2 regions of the Siphonobacter sp. genome follow, and region 1 is predicted to be linked to the other one. Evidence: riboswitches for the same ligand, from Rfam matches in the RefSeq annotation. Region 1 holds a riboswitch; the other holds the start of a gene.
What was found. Region 1 has a riboswitch for cobalamin ahead of ACOJTG_RS16725 (TonB-dependent siderophore receptor). Riboswitches for the same ligand answer to the same signal wherever they lie in the genome.

Region 1 (5,722 bases):
TCTTCTTTTAGGTCAGGGTACTGTGAATCACTACTCTTCCCCGTCACCCTTCATTTCAACCGTTCGGAAACGGGTTTAATAGCCCCCTTTCGGACGGTTGTTTGCTTTCGTTTCGTAGCTCTTTTTCGCTGCAGCCACTGCCAGGTTAGTACCAGGCCCGTACTGCTGGTAGCGGTTCCGCCGAGTAATAAGACGATCAGGGTAATATCCCACAGCGGTCTGCGGTTTAATAAAAAGCTAAAATCCAGACTGTGTAAACCGTGATACAGCCAGCGTTCGACGCGTGTTAACGTCTGGTGTTTAGACACGACCTGACTCGTTTTTAAATCCACGTAGTACCAGAGTTGCTCGGGGGTGTCGAGTTTGATTCGTAATACGGGCAAACGTTTCTCGCCGTTCTTCGCGTAGTAGTACGCGTCATAACGGTCCAGGACTTTCGATTCCAGCACCGCTACCTTCGGTTCCAGTTTCCGAATCGCTTCTTCAATTGCCCGAGGTTCAAAGGTCTGGAACGGCTTCGCTTCGGCATCGTCCGCCGCCAGTACACGCGTGTGATGATCTTCCTGTAGGGCCAGGTAGTAAGGTCTGCCGTTCCACTGAATCAATTGTATCTCTTTGATTATCAGTTGCCGCGACAACTTTTGATAAGCCGCCGCCGGACTTACTTTGAATAAGGTCAGATTAAGCGGACCACCCATCCAGCGTTCGGTTGCCTGCGGTGAAAGCCGGGTGGAGGGTGCCCAGTTGAAAGGACTCATGGAAAACAAGCCGCTCAATACCCAGGTAAACGCGAAAAGTCCAAAGACAAAACCCGTGTAATGATGCCAGCGAAACCAGCGTTTTTTGTACGGACTAAACGCCAGCGATTCGGGCCGTTTGCGTTGGTAGCGAATGGAGCCCATCGCCAATCCAGCCAGACACATCAGCGTTCCGATTAGCGAAACCCAGATGACTAGCTGACTCCAGACGGGTCGGTTACGGATGAGGAACGTCGGATAAATCCAGTGCGGAATTGGCCCCAGCCAGGCCAGTAACCGTTGCCGGGCCGTAACCTGCTGAACGACTTCGTTTGAAAAAGGAGACACGTATACATAAGTCCCCGCTTCGTCGCCCATTTGCATGCGATACACTTCGGGCAGGTAGCCCTGCGACCGGTGAGCCGCCATCCACTGATCGATCTCTGTTAATTTTTCAACCTGCTGTACCCTCGCATGGGTCCAGTGCTGAGCCAATTGACGAGCGAAGCTTTCACTGGCATAGGGCAAAATAGTCGGGTTATCCGCGTAGATACTGAGCTGGCGGTTTTGTAGGGTAACGATCCGATATACGGGCCGATCCCGTATCATCCCCAAGCGAATGGATTTGATGGAATCCGTTACTCCTGCTCTAGTAATCGCTTCTGCCGGCCTTAACAGGCAGGTTGTCAAATCAATCGGAGGCGTTTGTTGCAGCTTCTGGTGTGATTTGAGCGTCGGATACGACACGTACATCATCATTAGTCCCGACAGAAACCAGACCAGAAACAGTAGACTCAAGGCAAATCCCAGGTAGCGATGAACGAGCCGAATGGCTTTGGTGACTGTTTTCACGAAAGATATACAAAGCCGCAGACTCCAAAAGTCCGCGGCTGAAAGGTTAAAGTTGGTAACTAAGCGTCAGCAGATAATGACGGGTGGCTCCGGGATAAAACTGCCGGGTTAAGATCACGTTGGTGAAATAGCGTTCGTTAAACAGGTTATTCACATTCGCCCGAATGCCCACGCGGTTCAGCTGATACCCCAGGGCCACATCGACGGTCCGATAGGCCGGCAAAACGTACGTATTCGCCGAGTTGGCGAAGGCTTCGCTTTGATAGTTGAAGCCTACCCCGGCATTCAGCCCTTTCAAGTTTTTTTGCTGAACCGTGTAGTTTATCCAGGCATTTACCAGATGCTTCGGAGCCAGCACCGCCGTTTTACCCGCCACGGGGTTTATCTCCGCACTAGCGTAGGGTAAATATTGGGCTTCGGTAAAGGTATAACCCGCCGTCAGATCCAGGCCCGCGACGGGATTCCCCTGAGCTTCCACTTCAAAGCCTTTCGATTCTGCCGAACCCACACGTTTAAAAACGCCACCGGGCAGACTTTCCACCTGATTGTCTTTTCGCATGTAGTACACCGAAGCCGAAGCGGCAAATTTTGATGACAGTTCCAGTCGGGAGCCCACTTCGGCCTGATAACCCGTTTCGGGATCGAACGTCTCCCCGTTTGGAGCTACCCGGCGGGAGGGTTTGAAGTACGTTGAGTACGAGGCGTAAACGGATAAAGGTGCAATGGGCTGATAGACTAGGCCCAGCCGATAGGTCAGGGCATTCCGGGCTATGGTTGATTTGGCTCCGTAGCTGGTTACCCGGCGGTCTTTATCCACCTGATCGGTGTAATATTCACCTTTGAATACATCGTAACGCAATCCTACCAATGCTTTAATTTTCTCGGAAAACCGGATAAAATCCTGGAAGTAAATGCCGTGTACCGTTTCATCCGTAGCCCGGTAGAAGGTATCGTAGTAGTCAATATACCCTTGGTTTTCTATGGGATTTTGTACGGGAATGGTTGCTCCTTTGCCGGGGCCAAAAATGGTCCCGTTATACGTCTTACGATTCAGTACGCTAAGCGAATACCCCAGCAAAATCTTTTGCGAAACCTTAGCGGTGTTGAGGTCGTAGGTCAGCTCCAGCTGATTTTGTAAGGGCTTGGTGAGGTGATTGAAGTAGTAGGGAAACGAGCGGGTAATGGAATCCCGCCGGGTATTGAGCGTCAGTTCTTCCGTTGAAAAATAATCGATGTTATCGTCCGAATACGAGAGTTGATTGGAAAGTTTCAGGTTGGCCATAAGCTCCCGCACGTAACGAAACTGAACATCCGTTCGCGTATGCTTTAAAAAATCAGCGGGGTCGTTGTAACGCGTCGTTAGATCCATGCCGGGAACCAGCACGCCCCCCGCCAAAACGGGGATACCCGAATCCGTGCGGTACACATCTTTATTGGCTCCCACCGACAAATAGAAGTAATCCTTGCGGGTGGGCGTGTATTCCAGGGCCACGTAGGCATTGTTAGTAGAGACACCCGCCTGACGGAAACCGTCGGTATTCGACACCCCGAAATCCATCCGGTACCGAAGCTTCGGGTTGATCGAACCACCCGCACCTGCCCGCATCCGGCGGGTATTGAAACTCCCGTAAGCCGCGGAAAAATTAGCCTTGAAATCGGCCGTAGGCTGCTTCCGTACGATGTTGATGATACCGCCCAAAGCCGAGTGCCCAAACAGAACGGAGGCCGGGCCTTTTAGTAGTTCGATGCGTTCGACGTTGGCTATATTCGTGTTGGGGGCACTCGTGGAAATGTTATGTCGCTCATCCCGAACGCCATCCATCAGTACCACGAAATTGCTGAACCCGCGAATGGTGAAGTGCTGAAAACCGCCGTAGGTGTTGTTGGAACGAACGCCCGTGGTATTTTTCATGGCCTCCCCCAAATCATCGATACCGCGTTGCTCGATGGTTTTTGAACTGACCGAGCTGGTAGACAAAGGCAGATCCCGCAGCGGAACATCGATCTTGTTAATCGCCGAAAAGGAACGGTTTCGCTGACTAGTTACCGTCACGACCGAAAGCTCGTGGGTTTTCTGGTTAAGCTGATAGTGCAGGGGCAGGGTTTCGCCGGCTTTGACCTGTACCTGAACCTGACGCACTTCATACCCGATGCCGCTCAGCGTGAGGGTATACGCTCCCGCCGGAATCGCCTGCAGTTTGAAGCTGCCGTCGGCCTGGGTGATCACTCCCAGACCCATGGGCTCCAGACGAATGGAAATACCGGGGATGGGTTCCTGGGTTTCCGTTTCAATCCGCCCTTCCAGCGAGCCGTTTTTGTGTTGTGGAAAGGCCTCTAAGAGTACACCGCAGAGCAGTACCCAGGTGGTAAAAAGGACTTTGCTACTTAATCGTGAAGTAGAAATGGGGAGCATAACTTTTAACTAAAAAGGTTAAAAGTTCTTCGCTTGCGTTCTAGCTAATGATGAGACAGAGATACAGAAGAAATCAGGAAAGCTTACGCACGGGCGTACGCATATCGGCACAGTGGTGCCCATACAACAAAGCAAAGCTCCCCTTGATAACGCTCTAAACCGTGAAAGCATGATCAGCTAAGAAAAAGGCAGGTCTCCTGACTTGTTCCATTTCAGACGCCTTCCCATACCGAATGATACAGTGGCTCATTTGTCTGAAACGTGTGCCGTTTACAATTTACAGTTTGCCGTTGTCAATGTTTGAATAATTGAAAACGGCAAACGGTCAACCGCAAATGGCGTAGAACTTACAGTTGCACGACAGCTCGTGATTTACACACGATTCCCTATTAATCTGTCTTTCGACAGAACCTTTTTCCGTGGAATAAGAAGTAAAGAACTTGAATGAGGCCGCGAAGGTAGGCTAAAATTGATAGATTAAAGCAGGAAGAGATAACATTACCTAATGTCCTTGTTCAACCTTACTCAGGTTTAGCCCGATTAACTACGGTTTAGACAGACACGGCAAAAGAGTAACATCAATAGGAATACATCTAGTTTCTATCCGACGAGCGACTGGATGTATATGCTTACAGTCCTTCCCATTTCGCTACTGTTTACGTCTATTCAATCCCATTGCTGACTCCATTGATTAGTGGAGACGATTCAGTATAGAAGGGAAGGTAACGCTTTCTATTTCCCCACAATCTCTTTTCTGAAATGCTTCCCCCAGTTGCGTAATTCGACTAACAGGTCTTTCATCGATAGGCCCAGGGGCGTCAGGGCATATTCTACCGTGATGGGCATACTGTCGTACAGCGTACGGGTAATGAGCTGATTTTCTTCCAGTGCCTTTAATTCCTGCGAAAGCATTTTTGGGGAGATTTCTGGAATATCCCGCTGGATTTCACCGAAGCGTTTGTTGCCATACGTCAGGGAAATGATAATGGGAATCCGCCATTTGCCCTGAATGACTTCCATGGCATCTTTGGCTACTTTCAATTCATACTGGCAAGCGGGTTCGGTGCTTTTCATGCTTGGTTACGGTTCATACGTACTTACTCTAAGGTAACTACTTACCCACAGGTAACAGCTATCTTTTCGAAAGTGAATGTAGCTAGTTTTGTCGCATTCACACTACTGAACAAGATCATTCATGAAAAATCTGTTTTTCCTACTCGCGTTTCTAGTATCTACCGTTAGTCTGGCCCAATCACGTACGCCACGAACCTTTCTGCTCGTGCACGGGGCCTGGTCGGGTGGGTGGGATTACGCTAAAGTGGATGCCTTACTAACGACTAAAGGGGATAAAGTCTACCGACCAACGCTTACGGGTTTGGGCGAACGCGTGCATTTGTCCAGTGCAAGCGTCAACCTGAGTACGTACATCTCGGATATTGTGAATGTGATCCGGTTTGAAGATCTGCACAACATAATTCTCGTTGGACATAGTTACGGCGGCATGGTCATAGCGGGTGTAGCGGAGCAGGTACCCGACCGCATTCGGCAACTGGTATACCTGGATGCGATGGTACCCAATGACGGCGAAAGTGCCAAGGATGTTTGTGGCCCGATCTGGGACGCCCTGATGGTACCGCACATCAAAGACAGCGTGATGACCTATCCGTTCGGTCCTACCAAATCCACGCCGCCCATGGACGTGCCCCAGCCCATCAAAACC
Region 2 (5,722 bases), on a different contig from region 1:
TATTGAAAACCCGCCGTACCTAAAAGCGTAAGCGGGAAGCAGTCTGATGAAAAAGTTTTAGTGAAGAAATGGGGTGACTAATTTCTTCAAGGACGCTTTACGACATCAGGCCTGCGTTTGATGCTCCTATGCAATTACCCTTACTGATATACTCTATTAATTCTAGTTTTTTATAAAAAAATACAAAAAACCATTATCGTAAGGTAAGACAAGGCTTATCCGGTTGGAATAGGAACGGCACAGATCTATGGTTTGCTGATTCGTATGACTTATCCGATTACTGCCTAGGATTGCCAAACCCACTTTTAGCAGCTGGTTGGTCTGACCATCAGAATTGGTATTTTTGTGGGTCAAACTTTAGGCAATGCAGCGAATCATCATCTCAGGAGGACCCGGAGCCGGTAAGAGTACCTTACTTGAAGCATTACAGGACCGGGGGTATCCTACTTCGGCCGAAGTATCGCGACTCCTGATTCAGGAACAGGTACAGCGGGGTTCCAAGCGGGTTCCCTGGAACGATCTGAGCGGTTTTGCCGGGCTGGCTTTGGAACGAATGCAGAGAGCCTATCAACAAGCTCAGGAACCGCTGACGTTTTTCGACCGGGGCATTCCTGATATTCTGGCGTATCTACGGGTGGGCAACATTCCGGTTCCACCGGAATGGATACAGGTGGCCCATCAATACCCTTACGCTCCCTGGATGCTGATGGCTCCGCCCTGGAAAGAAATTTACGTCAACGACGCCGAACGCTGGCAGACCTTTGCCGAAGCCACACGGCTGTACGAAACTCTATCGGAGGTGTATCAGTCGCTGGGCTATCAGCTGATCGTACTTCCCCAGGTTTCTGTGGCTGAACGCGTGGCTTTTGTGGAAAGTATACTGGAACAAGGATTGCTGCCTGCTTTCACGCCGGAGTCCGGTTTTTGTCAATCAGGCAAGCTTCGTGTTAGTGACCCGACAATTTCTTCGTAGTTTTGCGGCCCCATCCAGGTAACCGTCGTGAGGCGACGGTTTGAAAAGGGAATCCGGTGCAATTCCGGAACAGTCTCCGCTGCTGTAAGTTCTGCAAGAGTTTTGAGTGTTGCGTTTAGCGTTCTGAGTTGTTGAGAATACTCCAAACACTAAACTCAAAACACTAAACTCCCAACATTTCCTAACAAGATACGCCACTGTACCCCTTGGGTATGGGAAGGGGTTGGGAAGGGAACGAGTCAGAAGACCTGCCTGAGTGGTTAACCCCCGACAGCTTTCGGAAGAAAAGCTCGTACGAATCATGATGCATCCTTTGTTTACTTTTCCGCAGAAATGTATGCGGCAATGGGCTCCACTGTTGGTAGTGGCAGCATTCACGCTGGGCTTACTGAGCCAGTGTAGTTCCACCTCTTCCGTTGCCGAACAGGGCGAAGCGGCCGTTAAACACGACTACTTTCCCGAGAAAGTCCAGATCAAACACGCCAAAGGTTTTCGGATTACCTACCGCTCGCATTACAAAGTGGTACAGATTATGAGTCCCTTTGAAAAGAGCACGGATACGGCGACCTATGTTCTCCTGCAACGCGGTACGCCCCGTCCGAAAGGGTACGAGAATAGTCAGCTCATTGAGATTCCCCTGCGTTCGCTGGTGGCAATGTCGTCCATGCATATTGGACTGGTTAGTTTTCTCGACGCCGAAGCTATTCTGGTAGGACTGGGCGATCTCAAGTACGTATCTTCCGAAAAAGTCATTTCCCGTATCAACGAAAAGAAAATTACGCAGGTGGGCAAAGATCAGACGCTCAACGAAGAAACGCTGGTCGCCATGCACCCCGATCTGGTGATGGCCGTGGGGCAACCCAATGCCCGCATGGATCGCTACCAGACGCTCAATGCCGCCGGAGTACCTGTTCTGATCAACTCCGAGTGGGTCGAAACAACACCACTGGGCCGGGCCGAATGGGTGAAGCTGCTGGCAGCCTTGCTCAACCAGGAAGAACGGGTGAATCAGCGATTTGCCGCCGTGGAAAAGGAATACAACCGCCTCAAAGCCCTGACCCGTTCGGTCAAAACACGGCCTAGTATCATTACTGGTACCAGCTACAAGGATTCCTGGTTCGTACCCAATGGCAACAGTTACATGGCTCAGTTTTTCCGCGATGCCGGAACTACTTACCACTGGAATGCCACCCGGGCCACGGGCAGTTTGCCGCTTAACTTCGAAGCCGTGTATCCTATTGGCCTACAAGCCGATTACTGGCTAAATGTAGGCATCAGCGGACGGGACACGAAAAAAGACATCCTGGCCCGCGATGTACGCTACGGGGATTTCAAAGCTTTCAAAACCGGCCAGTTGTATAACTACAGCAAGCGAACCAACGCCCGGGGATCAAACGATTACTGGGAATCGGGGGCCGTTCATCCGGAGCGGGTACTGGGCGATCTAATCAAAATTCTGCATCCCGAACTCCTGCCCGATTACGAACTGTATTACTACAAACAACTCCAATGACACCACGCCTGCGACTCGTGCTGGGTTTACTCCTGGCAGCAACGGTAGTTGGTTTTCTGGTGAACCTTACCCTGGGTTCCGTAGCCATTCCGCTTGGGGAAGTGGTACGTATCGTACTTCACCACGAATCCGAACAGACGGCCTGGCTATTTATCGTTGAAAAAATTCGTATTCCCAAGGCATGTACCGCCGTGCTGGTGGGCTGGGGATTATCCGTGAGTGGGCTGCAAATGCAAACGCTTTTTCGCAATCCGCTGGCTGGCCCCTCCGAGCTGGGCATTACTGCGGGAGCGGGTCTGGGCGTGGCGGCGGTGATGCTGGGCAGTGGAAGCGTTACCAGTCTGTACGCCATTCGGCAACTGGGGCTTTCCGGGAGCTGGCTGATTGTAGGGATGGCTTCGCTGGGTTCCGCCCTGGTACTGGGACTAGTCCTGCTCATTGCCGGACGACTTCGTGACCATGTAGTTCTGTTGCTGGTGGGGGTAATGGTCGGCACGATCACCTTTTCCGTCATTAGTATCTGGCAGTATTTCAGTCAGCCCGAACAGATTCAGGAATATTTACTCTGGACCTTTGGCTCACTGGGTAGCGTACTCGGATCACACCTGTACGTGCTCGCGGGCGTGGTCATGCTGGGGCTGGTACTGGCCTTCGCCTCTTCCAAAGCACTAAATGCTTTACTGCTGGGAGAAGCCTATGCCCGCAGTATGGGACTGACCGTTCGGCGGGCCCGTACCCTGATTATTGCCAGTACAAGTCTGCTTACGGGCAGTATCACCGCATTTTGCGGTCCAATTGGGTTCATTGGAATTGCCGTGCCGCACCTGACCCGTTCGTTGCTGGGCACCTCCAATCACCGCATTCTCATTCCGGCCAATGGCCTAATTGGCAGTCTGTTGATGTTAGGTTGCGACAGCATTGCCCAGCTTCCCGGTACGCAATCGATCTTACCCATCAATGTAGTGACGTCCTTACTGGGGGCTCCGGTGGTGATCTGGATGATTGTCAGTCGTCATAAATCCGTTTTTGTATGAGCCAGCCGCTACTAACGACCCATGACCTGCGGATTGGCTACGCGACGAAATCCGTTGCTGGACCTCTGAACCTGAGCTTGCAGCCGGGTCAGTTGGTCGGTTTGCTGGGACCTAACGGAGCGGGCAAATCGACGTTGATGCGAACCCTTTCGGGTTTACAGGCGGCCTTGAGCGGCGAAATTCACCTGAGCGGGCAAGTACTAGCCAGCTTCGCTCCTACCGATCTGGCCCGAAAACTCAGCCTGGTACTGACCGAACGCGTCGAAGCCGGACACCTGCGGGTTCGCGAACTGGTAGCTCTGGGCCGCACGCCGTACACCAACTGGCTGGGCAGTCTGACGGCGGAAGATCAGCGTAAAGTCGACTGGGCTCTGGAACTAACCGGAACCACGGCCTTTGCCGATCGACGCATTTCCCAACTCAGCGACGGCGAACGGCAGAAAGTCATGCTTGCCCGGGCACTGGCTCAGGATACCGATCTGATTTTGCTGGATGAACCCACCGCTCACCTGGATTTACCGAGCCGGGTGGAATTGATGCGACTGCTGCACGAGCTGGCCCGGCAAACGGGAAAGGCCATTCTGCTTTCCACGCACGAACTGGATCTGGCCCTACAGGCCGCCGACCAGTTGTGGCTCATGGGAACCAACGGCCGTTTTGCTCAGGGTGTACCCGAAGATTTGGTTCTTAACGGTGCGTTTGAACGGACTTTTACGGCCGCCGGTTTTGTGTTTGATCGTCTTACGGGCACTTTCCAGCTGTACCCCTCCCCTACCGGTCCTGCCGTACAACTAACGGGTGAAGTCGGTCCGCTGTTCTGGACCCGACGAGCCTTGTGGCGGGAAGGCTACCGTACGGAGCCTGGGGCTGCCCTTACCGTGGAGGTACAGTCCGATCGCTGGCTCATTGATGGAGCCATTGCGGTCACTTCCATCCAGGCATTACTTGAAGAACTTTCCAAACGGCTCAAGGGCCGATCAATCATACTATGAAAATTTACACCAAAAAAGGCGACAAAGGAACGACGGGTTTGTTCGGCGGTAGTCGCGTCGCCAAAGATGACGTCCGCGTGGAGTGCATTGGTACGCTGGATGAGGTAAACTCAACGATTGGACTATTACGCGTGAAGCTCGGGACTGAGCACGAATGGCAGGCCAATCTGCACAAAATTCAGAAGGATCTGATGGACATGATGTCGCACCTGGCCCGTCCTTCCGACGCGAAAAAAATCAATACGAATCCGCTTCCCGAAGACGGAGCCGAGTTTTGCGAAACCTGGATCGATAATCTGGAAGCGGCGATGACCTCGCCTTCCGACTACTTTCTCTTACCAGGCGGAAACGAGATTTCAGCCCTCTGTCACATGATTCGTACGCAGATGCGGCGGGGTGAGCGGCGACTGGTTTCACTCATCAAAACCGATACCATCCACGACGCTATTCCGGCCTACATCAACCGCCTGTCCGATCTGTTTTTTACACTGGCTCGGGCCGAAATGGATAAAGCCGGGGTCGCCGAAGAAAAATGGCAACTCTTTCTGTACAAACGCTTTAAGACACCCGAATGATCATTTACATCTCGGGTGGAGCCCGGAGCGGCAAAAGTCGCTACGCTCAGGATCGGGCTCTCGCTTTGTCGGAGTCGCCAGTATACGTGGCTACGGCGAAAATCTGGGACGAAGAGTTTGCCGGGCGGGTGGATCGGCACCGACGGGAACGCGGTCCGGAATGGACGACGTTTGAAGCGGAAAAAGACCTGGCTACCCTTCCCTTAGCCGGTCGGGTCGTCGTCATTGACTGCATTACGCTCTGGCTCACGAACCTGTTTCTGGCTCACGAAAACGACCTGGATCGGACACTGGCAGCGTTTCAGGCCGAGGTGAATGCTTTGGTAGAGATTCCGGCTACGTTACTGATTATTTCCAACGAAATTGGCATGGGCCTGCACGCCGATACGCCGCTTGGACGGCAATTCACGGATTTGCAGGGCTGGGCAAATCAATACGTAGCCCGTCAAGCGGAGGAAGCGATTTTTATGGTATCTGGCTTGCCCCTGCGGCTGAAGTAACAAGTCTTTTAAATGACCTGACAGAAACAAAAGGATTTCTGTCAGGTCATTTATCCGCAAAAATTTGACTCAATTCCCGATGCAGATCCTCTCCCCGTAGATCCCGGGCAATGATTTTACCCGAAGGATCGATCA

Region 2: it holds a riboswitch for cobalamin, as region 1 does, so the genes downstream of both, ACOJTG_RS15670 (ABC transporter substrate-binding protein) here and ACOJTG_RS16725 (TonB-dependent siderophore receptor) in region 1, are expected to answer to the same signal.

What each region holds. Positions count from the first base shown of each region.
Region 1 is NZ_JBMDWJ010000269.1:47-5,768, reverse strand. Features, by position in the region: gene ACOJTG_RS16730 (PepSY domain-containing protein) at 51-1,589, opposite strand; gene ACOJTG_RS16725 (TonB-dependent siderophore receptor) at 1,636-4,002, opposite strand; cobalamin riboswitch at 4,172-4,432, opposite strand; gene ACOJTG_RS16720 (winged helix-turn-helix transcriptional regulator) at 4,735-5,076, opposite strand; partial or broken gene ACOJTG_RS16715 (alpha/beta fold hydrolase) at 5,198-5,722, shown strand, end outside.
Region 2 is NZ_JBMDWJ010000253.1:7,835-13,556, reverse strand. Features, by position in the region: gene ACOJTG_RS15675 (AAA family ATPase) at 365-973, shown strand; cobalamin riboswitch at 973-1,244, shown strand; gene ACOJTG_RS15670 (ABC transporter substrate-binding protein) at 1,275-2,486, shown strand; gene ACOJTG_RS15665 (iron chelate uptake ABC transporter family permease subunit) at 2,483-3,520, shown strand; gene ACOJTG_RS15660 (ABC transporter ATP-binding protein) at 3,517-4,512, shown strand; gene ACOJTG_RS15655 (cob(I)yrinic acid a,c-diamide adenosyltransferase) at 4,509-5,087, shown strand; gene ACOJTG_RS15650 (bifunctional adenosylcobinamide kinase/adenosylcobinamide-phosphate guanylyltransferase) at 5,084-5,587, shown strand; gene ACOJTG_RS15645 (redoxin domain-containing protein) at 5,634-5,722, opposite strand, start outside.